2 regions of the Serratia surfactantfaciens genome follow, and region 2 is predicted to be linked to the other one. Evidence: predicted binding sites of a transcription regulator. Region 2 holds the regulator's gene; the other holds the start of a gene.
The links. The regulator PurR, encoded in region 2, represses purine synthesis genes. The targets are predictions, from matches to a motif close to CANGCAAACGTTTGCNTG.
Positions count from the first base shown of each region.

Region 1 (4,212 bases), 1.4 Mb from region 2:
GCTGTACACCGCATCCGCCCGCAGATCGGCGGGCGCTTGCCCGGCCAACGTCACCACGCGAGTGCCGTGTACCTGCTCGAGCCACACCGGCATTTGCGGCAAACCGGCGGCGATAACCAGCCGTTCCCGATTGCGCTTCACCGCTTGCACCTCGTCGCCGACGTGGGCGCCGAGATTCAGCGAGTCATAAGGCGGCAGGCTGACGCCGCCACCGCGCGTGGTGCTGCAGGCCTTAACGCCGGGAGGTAACGGCCAGTCGGGCAGAATGAGCGAGTTCATTACCAGTCCATCTGATCTTTGAATTCTTCGGTGTCCGCCTTCAGCGCATTGATCAGATCGACCATGTCCTGCGGCAGCGGCGCATGCCACTCCATCTGGATGCCGCTGATCGGATGGTACAAACGCAGCATGGTGGCGTGCAGCGCCTGGCGGTCAAAGCCGCGCAGCGTGTTGATGAAGGCTTCCGAAGCGCCCTTTGGCGGACGTGGACGGCCGCCGTACAGCGGATCGCCCACCAGCGGATGACTGATGTAGGCCATGTGCACGCGGATCTGGTGAGTACGGCCGGTTTCCAGGCGCAAACGCAGGCGGGTATGCGCACGGAAGTGCTCCATAATGCGATAATGCGTCACCGCCGGTTTACCCATCGGATGCACCGCCATGTGAGTGCGTTTGGTGGAGTGGCGCGCGATAGGCTCCTCTACCGTGCCGCCTGCCGTCATGGTGCCGATCGCCACCGCTTCGTATTCACGGGTGATTTCACGCGCCTGCAGCGCTTCCACCAGCCGAGTTTGCGCCGGTACGGTCTTCGCCACCACCATCAGGCCGGTGGTGTCTTTATCCAGACGGTGTACGATGCCGGCGCGCGGCACGTCGGCGATTTCCGGGTAGTGATGCAGCAGCGCATTGAGCACCGTGCCGTCCGGATTGCCGGCGCCAGGATGCACCACCAAATCGCGCGGCTTGTTGATCACCAGGATGTCGCTGTCTTCATAGACGATGTCCAGCGCAATGTCCTGCGGCTCCCAACGCGCTTCTTCTTCTATCTGTGCATCGATGGCGACCGCCTCTCCGCCCAGCACCTTCTCTTTCGGTTTGTTTGACGTTTTGCCATTGACCTTCACCCGATCGCCCAGGATCCACTCTTTTATGCGAGATCGTGAATAATCAGGGAACAATTCGGCCAAAGCCTGATCTAAACGTTGTCCGAGTTGAGATTCGGCCACCGTTGCGGTGAGTTGTACTTGTTGTGCCATATGCAGCTTCTTCGTTAACGTTGGGTTTTCACGGCGATGCCGTTTAATATAATGTGCTATTGTACCTGGTCTTTGTCGGGAGCTTAACGGACAGTCTCCCGGAATAACACCCTGAGGATAATCAAAACGTCATGACGCGTATGAAATATCTGGTGGCGGCAGCCACGTTGAGCCTGGCGCTGGCAGGTTGCTCCACATCCAAGGATGCGGTTCCCGACAACCCACCTTCGGAAATCTATGCTACCGCGCAGCAAAAACTGCAGGACGGTAACTTCAAGGGCGCGATTACGCAACTCGAAGCGTTAGACAACCGCTATCCTTTCGGGCCGTATTCCCAGCAGGTCCAGCTGGATTTGATTTACGCCTACTATAAGGCTGCCGACTTGCCGATGGCTCAGGCATCGATCGATCGCTTCATGCGCCTGAACCCGACGCACCCGAACATCGATTACGTGATGTACATGCGTGGTCTGACCGACATGGCGCTCGATGACAGCGCGCTGCAGGGCTTCTTCGGGGTTGACCGTTCGGACCGCGATCCTCAGCACGCTCGCGCTGCGTTCCGCGACTTCAGCCAGTTGATTCAGCAATATCCGAACAGCCAATACGCAACCGACGCCAACAAGCGTTTGGTGTATCTGAAAGACCGCTTGGCCAAGTATGAGCTTTCGGTGGCGGAATACTACACTAAACGCGGTGCTTACGTCGCGGTCGTTAATCGCGCCGAGCAGATGTTGCGTGAATTCCCGGATACCAAAGCGACGCACGACGTGTTGCCGCTGATGGAAAATGCCTACAAGCAGCTGCAGCTGAACGGCCAGGCTGACAAAGTGGCCAAAGTGATCGCCGCCAACCCGCAATAATCGCGCATCGGCAACGATAGAAAAACCAAACGGCAGCCCAGGCTGCCGTTTTCATTGGCGTCGACCGGGTTTTACTGGAAAAATACACAAGTAAAAACACGGTGTTAGCGAGCGCTATTCACCGGTCAACTCATCGATAATGCGCCATCCGGCGGCAACTCTCAAGCATTAGATAATCAATTCAGATGCTGAATCACAGATTGAACTAACTTTGCAAAAAGTGACAAAAAATCGTGATTCACATCACGCATTTAAACAAAAAGCGGGGTATGCTGGACTCACCAAGACGGAAAGACAGAGAGGTAAGTTATATGACATTGAACATTACCAGCAAACAAATGGATATCACTCCCGCCATCCGCAATCACGTCGAAGACCGTCTCACCAAACTGGAAAAATGGCAGACCCAGCTGATTAACCCGCATATCGTCTTATCCAAAGAGCCGCAAGGGTTTGTCGCCGACGCTACCATTACCACGCCTAACGGCCCGCTGGTCGCCAGCGCCAAGCATGACGACATGTATACCGCCGTTAATGAGCTTATCGCCAAGCTGGAGCGCCAGTTGAACAAGGTGCAGCACAAAGGCGAAGCACGCCGCTGCAATGCCAGCGTGAAAGACATCGTGCCGGAAGTCACGCAAGAGCAGGAATAACCGTCCGACTGCGATTGCCGCATCAAACGCGCCCGAGGGCGCGTTTTTTGTCGGGTATTTTTGTTGACGGGCTAAAAGCCAGCGGTTACTTTAAAACCTGTTCACAACAACCTTAGGTAGACCATGCCACGCACACCGTTTTTCTTCGCATTCTTTTTTACCTTCCCCTGACTGGGAGGCGTTTCGTCGTGTGAGAAAGAATGCGAAGACGAACAACAAGGCCTCCTGGAGACAGGGGGCTTTTTTTATGGCTGTTTTACAACGAATAAGAACAGAAGGCGGAAGCTGATTATGACTGACAACCCGTTATTGGTGCTGCGCGAGCGCATCAGCGCACTGGACTTGAAACTGCTGGCTCTGCTGGCGGAACGCCGTGAGCTGGCGATCGAAGTCGGCAAGACCAAGCTGCACTCTCACCGCCCGATCCGCGATAAAGAGCGCGAGCGCGATCTGCTGGATGCGCTGATCGCCGCCGCCAAGCCTTACGACCTGGATGGCTTCTACGTCACCCGTCTGTTTCAACTGATTATCGAAGATTCCGTCCTGACCCAACAGGCGCTGCTGCAGCACCAGCTCAACCCCGTCAGCCAACACTCCGCCCGCATCGCCTTCCTCGGCCCTAAAGGCTCTTATTCGCATCTGGCGGCGCGCCAATACGCCGCCCGTCATTTTGATCGGCTGATCGAATGCGGCTGCCAGAAGTTTCAGGATATCTTCGCCCAGGTGGAAACCGGCCAGGCGGACTATGCCATTCTGCCGATCGAGAACACCAGCTCCGGCTCGATTAACGAGGTGTATGATCTGCTGCAACATACCAGCCTGTCGATCGTCGGCGAGCTGACTAACCCGATCAACCACTGCGTTCTGATCGCTGGCGACAGCGATCTTAGCCAGATTGAAACCGTCTATAGCCACCCGCAGCCGTTCCAGCAGTGCAGCCAGTTCCTGAATCGCTTCCCGCACTGGAAAATTGAATATACCGAAAGCACCGCCGCCGCGATGGAGAAAGTCGCCAAGCTGAATTCACCGAAGGTGGCTGCGCTCGGTAGCGAAGCCGGCGGCGCGCTGTACGGGCTGCAAGTGTTGGAGCACAACCTCGCCAACCAGCAACAAAATATCACCCGTTTCATCGTCTTGGCGCGCAAAGCGATCGACGTCTCCGAACAGGTGCCGGCCAAAACCACGCTGATCATGGCGACCGGCCAGCAATCCGGCGCGCTGGTCGAAGCGCTGCTGGTACTGCGAGACAACGGCATTATCATGACCAAACTGGAGTCACGCCCGATCAATGGCAATCCATGGGAAGAGATGTTTTATATCGATGTGCAGGCCAACCTGCGCGCCGACGCGATGCAAAAAGCACTGCGCGATCTGGCGCCGATCACCCGCTCACTGAAGGTGTTGGGTTGTTACCCGAGCGACACCGTGGTGCCGGTCAAC
Region 1 covers NZ_CP016948.1:204,474-208,685, reverse strand. The annotation lists gene yfiH (purine nucleoside phosphorylase YfiH) at 1-279, opposite strand, end outside; gene rluD (23S rRNA pseudouridine(1911/1915/1917) synthase RluD) at 279-1,256, opposite strand; gene bamD (outer membrane protein assembly factor BamD) at 1,388-2,119, shown strand; gene raiA (ribosome-associated translation inhibitor RaiA) at 2,431-2,772, shown strand; Phe leader region at 2,895-3,021, shown strand; gene ATE40_RS24545 (hypothetical protein) at 2,896-2,943, shown strand; gene pheA (bifunctional chorismate mutase/prephenate dehydratase) at 3,064-4,212, shown strand, end outside.
Region 1: a site for PurR is predicted at 2,158-2,175, ahead of raiA (ribosome-associated translation inhibitor RaiA). Genes of this name have one in related genera too.

Region 2 (4,212 bases):
CTCAGCCCGGCGCACAAGAAACGCTACCAGCACGCCAAACAGACCGCGATGGCCAAGCTGATGGGCCAGATGGGCAAACCTTACCGCTGGGGCGGCAGCTCGCCGCGCACCGGCTTCGACTGCAGCGGCCTCATCTATTACGCCTATAAAGACGTGGTGAAAATCAAGATGCCGCGCACCGCCAACGAGATGTATCACCTGCGTGACGCGGCGCCGATCAAGAAAAGCGAGCTGGAAAGCGGCGATCTGGTGTTCTTCCGCATCAACAACCGCGGCGTGGCGGACCACGTCGGCGTCTACCTCGGCAACGGCAAATTCATCCAGTCGCCACGCACCGGCGAAGAGATCCGCATCAGCCAGCTCGACAACGACTATTGGCAGAACCACTACATCGGCGCACGCCGCGTAGTGACGCCGAAAACCATTCGTTAATTTCCCGCTCTGCGCGGTTGCGGCCCCGGTCGCAACCGCCTGCTCAAGCTATCGCCCATCGCACTTCCCCACGCGCATTTCTCGCTTTTCCTCCTGTTTTTTATGGTGAAAATTGTTAAGATTGAATGACCACAATAAAAAACGGCCCATCCGGTTCCCGCCCCGGCGGGAAGCACATGGCGCTGTAAAGGAGGAAGCAATGTCGTTTGAATTACCTGTATTACCGTATGAGAAAAACGCGCTCGAGCCGCACATCTCCGCCGAAACCCTGGAATACCACTACGGCAAACACCACAACACCTACGTGGTTAACCTGAACAACCTGGTGAAAGGCAGCGAGTTCGAGGGCAAATCGCTCGAAGAGATCATCAAGACCTCTAACGGCGGCGTGTTCAACAACGCCGCGCAGGTGTGGAACCACACCTTCTACTGGCACTGCCTGTCGCCACAGGGCGGCGGTGAACCGCAGGGCGAACTGGCGGCGGCGATCGTCAAGTCCTTCGGCTCTTTCGCTGCGTTCAAAGAGCAGTTCACCGATGCCGCCGTGAAAAACTTCGGCGCCGGCTGGACCTGGCTGGTGAAAAAACCGGACGGCGCGCTGGCGATCGTCAACACCTCTAACGCGGCAACCCCGCTGACCGGTGAAGACAAACCGCTGCTGACCGTTGACGTGTGGGAACACGCGTATTACATCGATTACCGCAATGCGCGTCCAAAATACCTGGAAAACTTCTGGGCGTTGGTCAACTGGACCTTCGCAGCGGAAAACCTGGCGTAAGCACAGGTTTCTGATGTGACGAGGCGCAGCCAGGCTGCGCCTTTTTTAGCGCCGGGGGGAAATCAGTTCAACGCGGCAACGAAGCTGAAAGCGATAATGACCGCCAGCGCGCAAACGGTGGTGAACAGCGACATCTTCAATTCGGTATCCATGACAACTCCTTTAAAATGGGCTTTCCTAAGGATAAAAGGCGTACAATTAGTACGTCAAATCATTTTCCCACAGTTCGCCGATAAAATCTTGTTATCATTTCCCGGTTTATAATATCGATTACCTCTTCCACTTTTGCTCAATATGCGACAAAATTCGCAGTTCACAACTGCGTACCGGCATCCATGCCCCTCCTGATTAAGCGCTGAAGACTTCAACACACTAAAAACTCAGTTTTCGCTTCTCTGGAGAAGGATCTACGTAGGCAAACGATTAACATCACACTTACATGCTGTAAACATGTGAGTTCAGGAGTCATTCCTTACATGGCAACGATTAAAGATGTGGCCAAACGCGCGGGCGTTTCCACCACCACCGTTTCGCACGTCATCAATAAGACTCGTTTCGTCGCCGAAGAGACCAAAGCGGCCGTGTGGGCCGCCATCAAAGAACTGCACTACTCGCCGAGCGCCGTGGCGCGCAGCCTGAAAGTCAATCACACCAAGTCGATCGGCCTGCTGGCCACCTCGAGTGAAGCCCCCTACTTCGCCGAAGTGATCGAAGCGGTGGAAAACAGTTGCTACAGCAAAGGCTACACCCTGATCCTGTGCAACTCGCACAACAACCTGGACAAACAGCGCGCCTACCTGGCGATGCTGGCGCAAAAGCGCGTCGACGGCCTGCTGGTGATGTGTTCCGAATACCCGGATCAGCTGCTGGGCATGCTGGAAGACTACCGTAACATCCCGATGGTGGTGATGGACTGGGGTGCGGCGCGCGGCGACTTCACCGACACCATCATCGATAACGCCTTCGAAGGCGGCTATCTCGCCGGCCGTTATCTGATCGAACGCGGCCACCGCGATATCGGCGCCATCCCGGGCCAGCTGTCGCGCAACACCGGCGGCGGCCGCCATCAGGGCTTTATGAAAGCGCTGCAGGAAGCGCAGATCGACATTCGCGAAGAGTGGATCGTACAGGGCGACTTCGAGCCGGAATCCGGTTACAAGGCGATGCACCAGATCCTGTCGCAAAAACAGCGGCCGACCGCAGTATTCTGCGGCGGTGACATCATGGCGATGGGCGCCATCTGCGCCGCCGACGAGCTGGGGCTGCGGGTGCCGCAGGATATTTCCGTAATCGGCTACGACAACGTGCGCAACGCCCGCTACTTCACCCCGGCGCTGACCACCATTCATCAGCCGAAAGAACGCCTGGGCGAAATGGCCTTCACCATGCTGCTGGATCGCATCATCAGCAAGCGCGAAGAGTCGCAGGTGATCGAAGTGCATCCGAAGCTGATCGAACGCCGCTCGGTCGCCGATGGCCCGTTCATCGACTACCGCCGCTAATCCCCTGAGCCGGAAGCCTGCACGGCTTCCGGCGCCGCCTCGCTCAGCCACTCCTGATTCAGCGTCTCCCCATCGCCCAGATACGCCAGTAGCCAACTCATCGCCGGTGACGGTTTATCCTGCTGCCAGGTCAGGCAGCAAGGGCTGGCGGGAAACGGCTGCTGCAGCTGCAACGCCTTCAGCTCACCGCGCTGCACCAGCGGCAGCGCCCGATGTGCCGGCATCATGCCGACGCACAGCCCGGCGCACAAACAGTCGAGCGCCGACGTCCAGTCCGGCACCACCAGCCGCCGCTGGTTATCCAGCGTCCAGGTGACGCGCTTGGGCAAATTGCGCGAGGTGTCCTCCAGACAAAGCGAAGGGTACGGCCGCAACTGATCGTCATGCAGCGGCCCCGCCAGCTGCGCCAGCGGGTGTTGCGGGCTGACTACGCACAGCCAGTTCATATAGCCCATGTCGCGGAAGGCAAAACCGCCGCCGACCGGCACCGCACGCGTGGCGCCGATCGCCATGTCCGCCCTGCCGTCCGCCAGCGCATCCCAGACGCCGTTGAACACCTCGGGTTGCAGCATCAACTCGACGTCGGGGAAATGGCGGTAGAAATCCAGCACCAGCTGGCGGCTGCGCTGCGGTTTGACGATGATATCCACCGCGATATTCAGCTGACCGCGCCAACCGTTGGCCACCTGCTGACAGTGCCGGCGGGTGTCGAGCATTTTTTTGATAACAGCTCGCGCATCCTTGATAAACAACGCACCGGCCGGCGTCAGCTCCACATCGCGGTGACGCCGCTCAAACAGCGGCACCGCCAGCCATTGCTCCAGCTGCCGCACGGTATAACTCACCGCCGACGGCACCCGGTGCAGCTCCTGCGCCGCCGCGCTGAAACTGCCGGTGCGCGCTACCGCGTCGACGACTTCAAGTGAATATTCAGACCACATCGCTTTGCCTTCAATTTTTTTAACAGCACTTTGCAAATATTACCGTTTCACAAGCAGAGATCCAGCCGGATACACTGGCCGGCGCTAAAAACCTGCGATACTAAAATATTAACGAGAAATACCATGCGAAATTCTTTTGGCTTTATGTTCTACCTCGCCGGCCTGAGCATGTTGGGTTATCTGGCGACCGATATGTATCTGCCTGCCTTCGGCGCCATGCGCGAAGAACTGCAAATCTCCGCCGGCGCCGTGAGCGCCAGCCTGAGCATCTTCCTGGCCGGCTTCGCCTTCGCGCAGCTGCTGTGGGGGCCGCTCTCCGATCGCCTGGGGCGTAAACCGGTATTATTGATTGGCCTGACGCTGTTCGCCCTCGGCTGCCTCGGCATGCTGTGGGTGGAAAACGCCCTGCAGCTGTGGATCCTGCGCTTTATTCAGGCGGTCGGCGTCTGTTCCGCCACCGCCATCTGGCAAGCGCTGGTGGTCGACCGTTATCGTGAAGGTCAGGCCAATCGCGTGTTCGCCACCATAATGCCGCTGGTGGCGCTGTCACCGGCGTTGG
Region 2 covers NZ_CP016948.1:1,636,767-1,640,978, reverse strand. The annotation lists gene ATE40_RS07860 (C40 family peptidase) at 1-432, shown strand, start outside; gene sodB (superoxide dismutase [Fe]) at 632-1,210, shown strand; gene cydH (cytochrome bd-I oxidase subunit CydH) at 1,273-1,362, opposite strand; gene purR (HTH-type transcriptional repressor PurR) at 1,687-2,712, shown strand; gene punR (DNA-binding transcriptional activator PunR) at 2,709-3,653, opposite strand; gene punC (purine nucleoside transporter PunC) at 3,777-4,212, shown strand, end outside.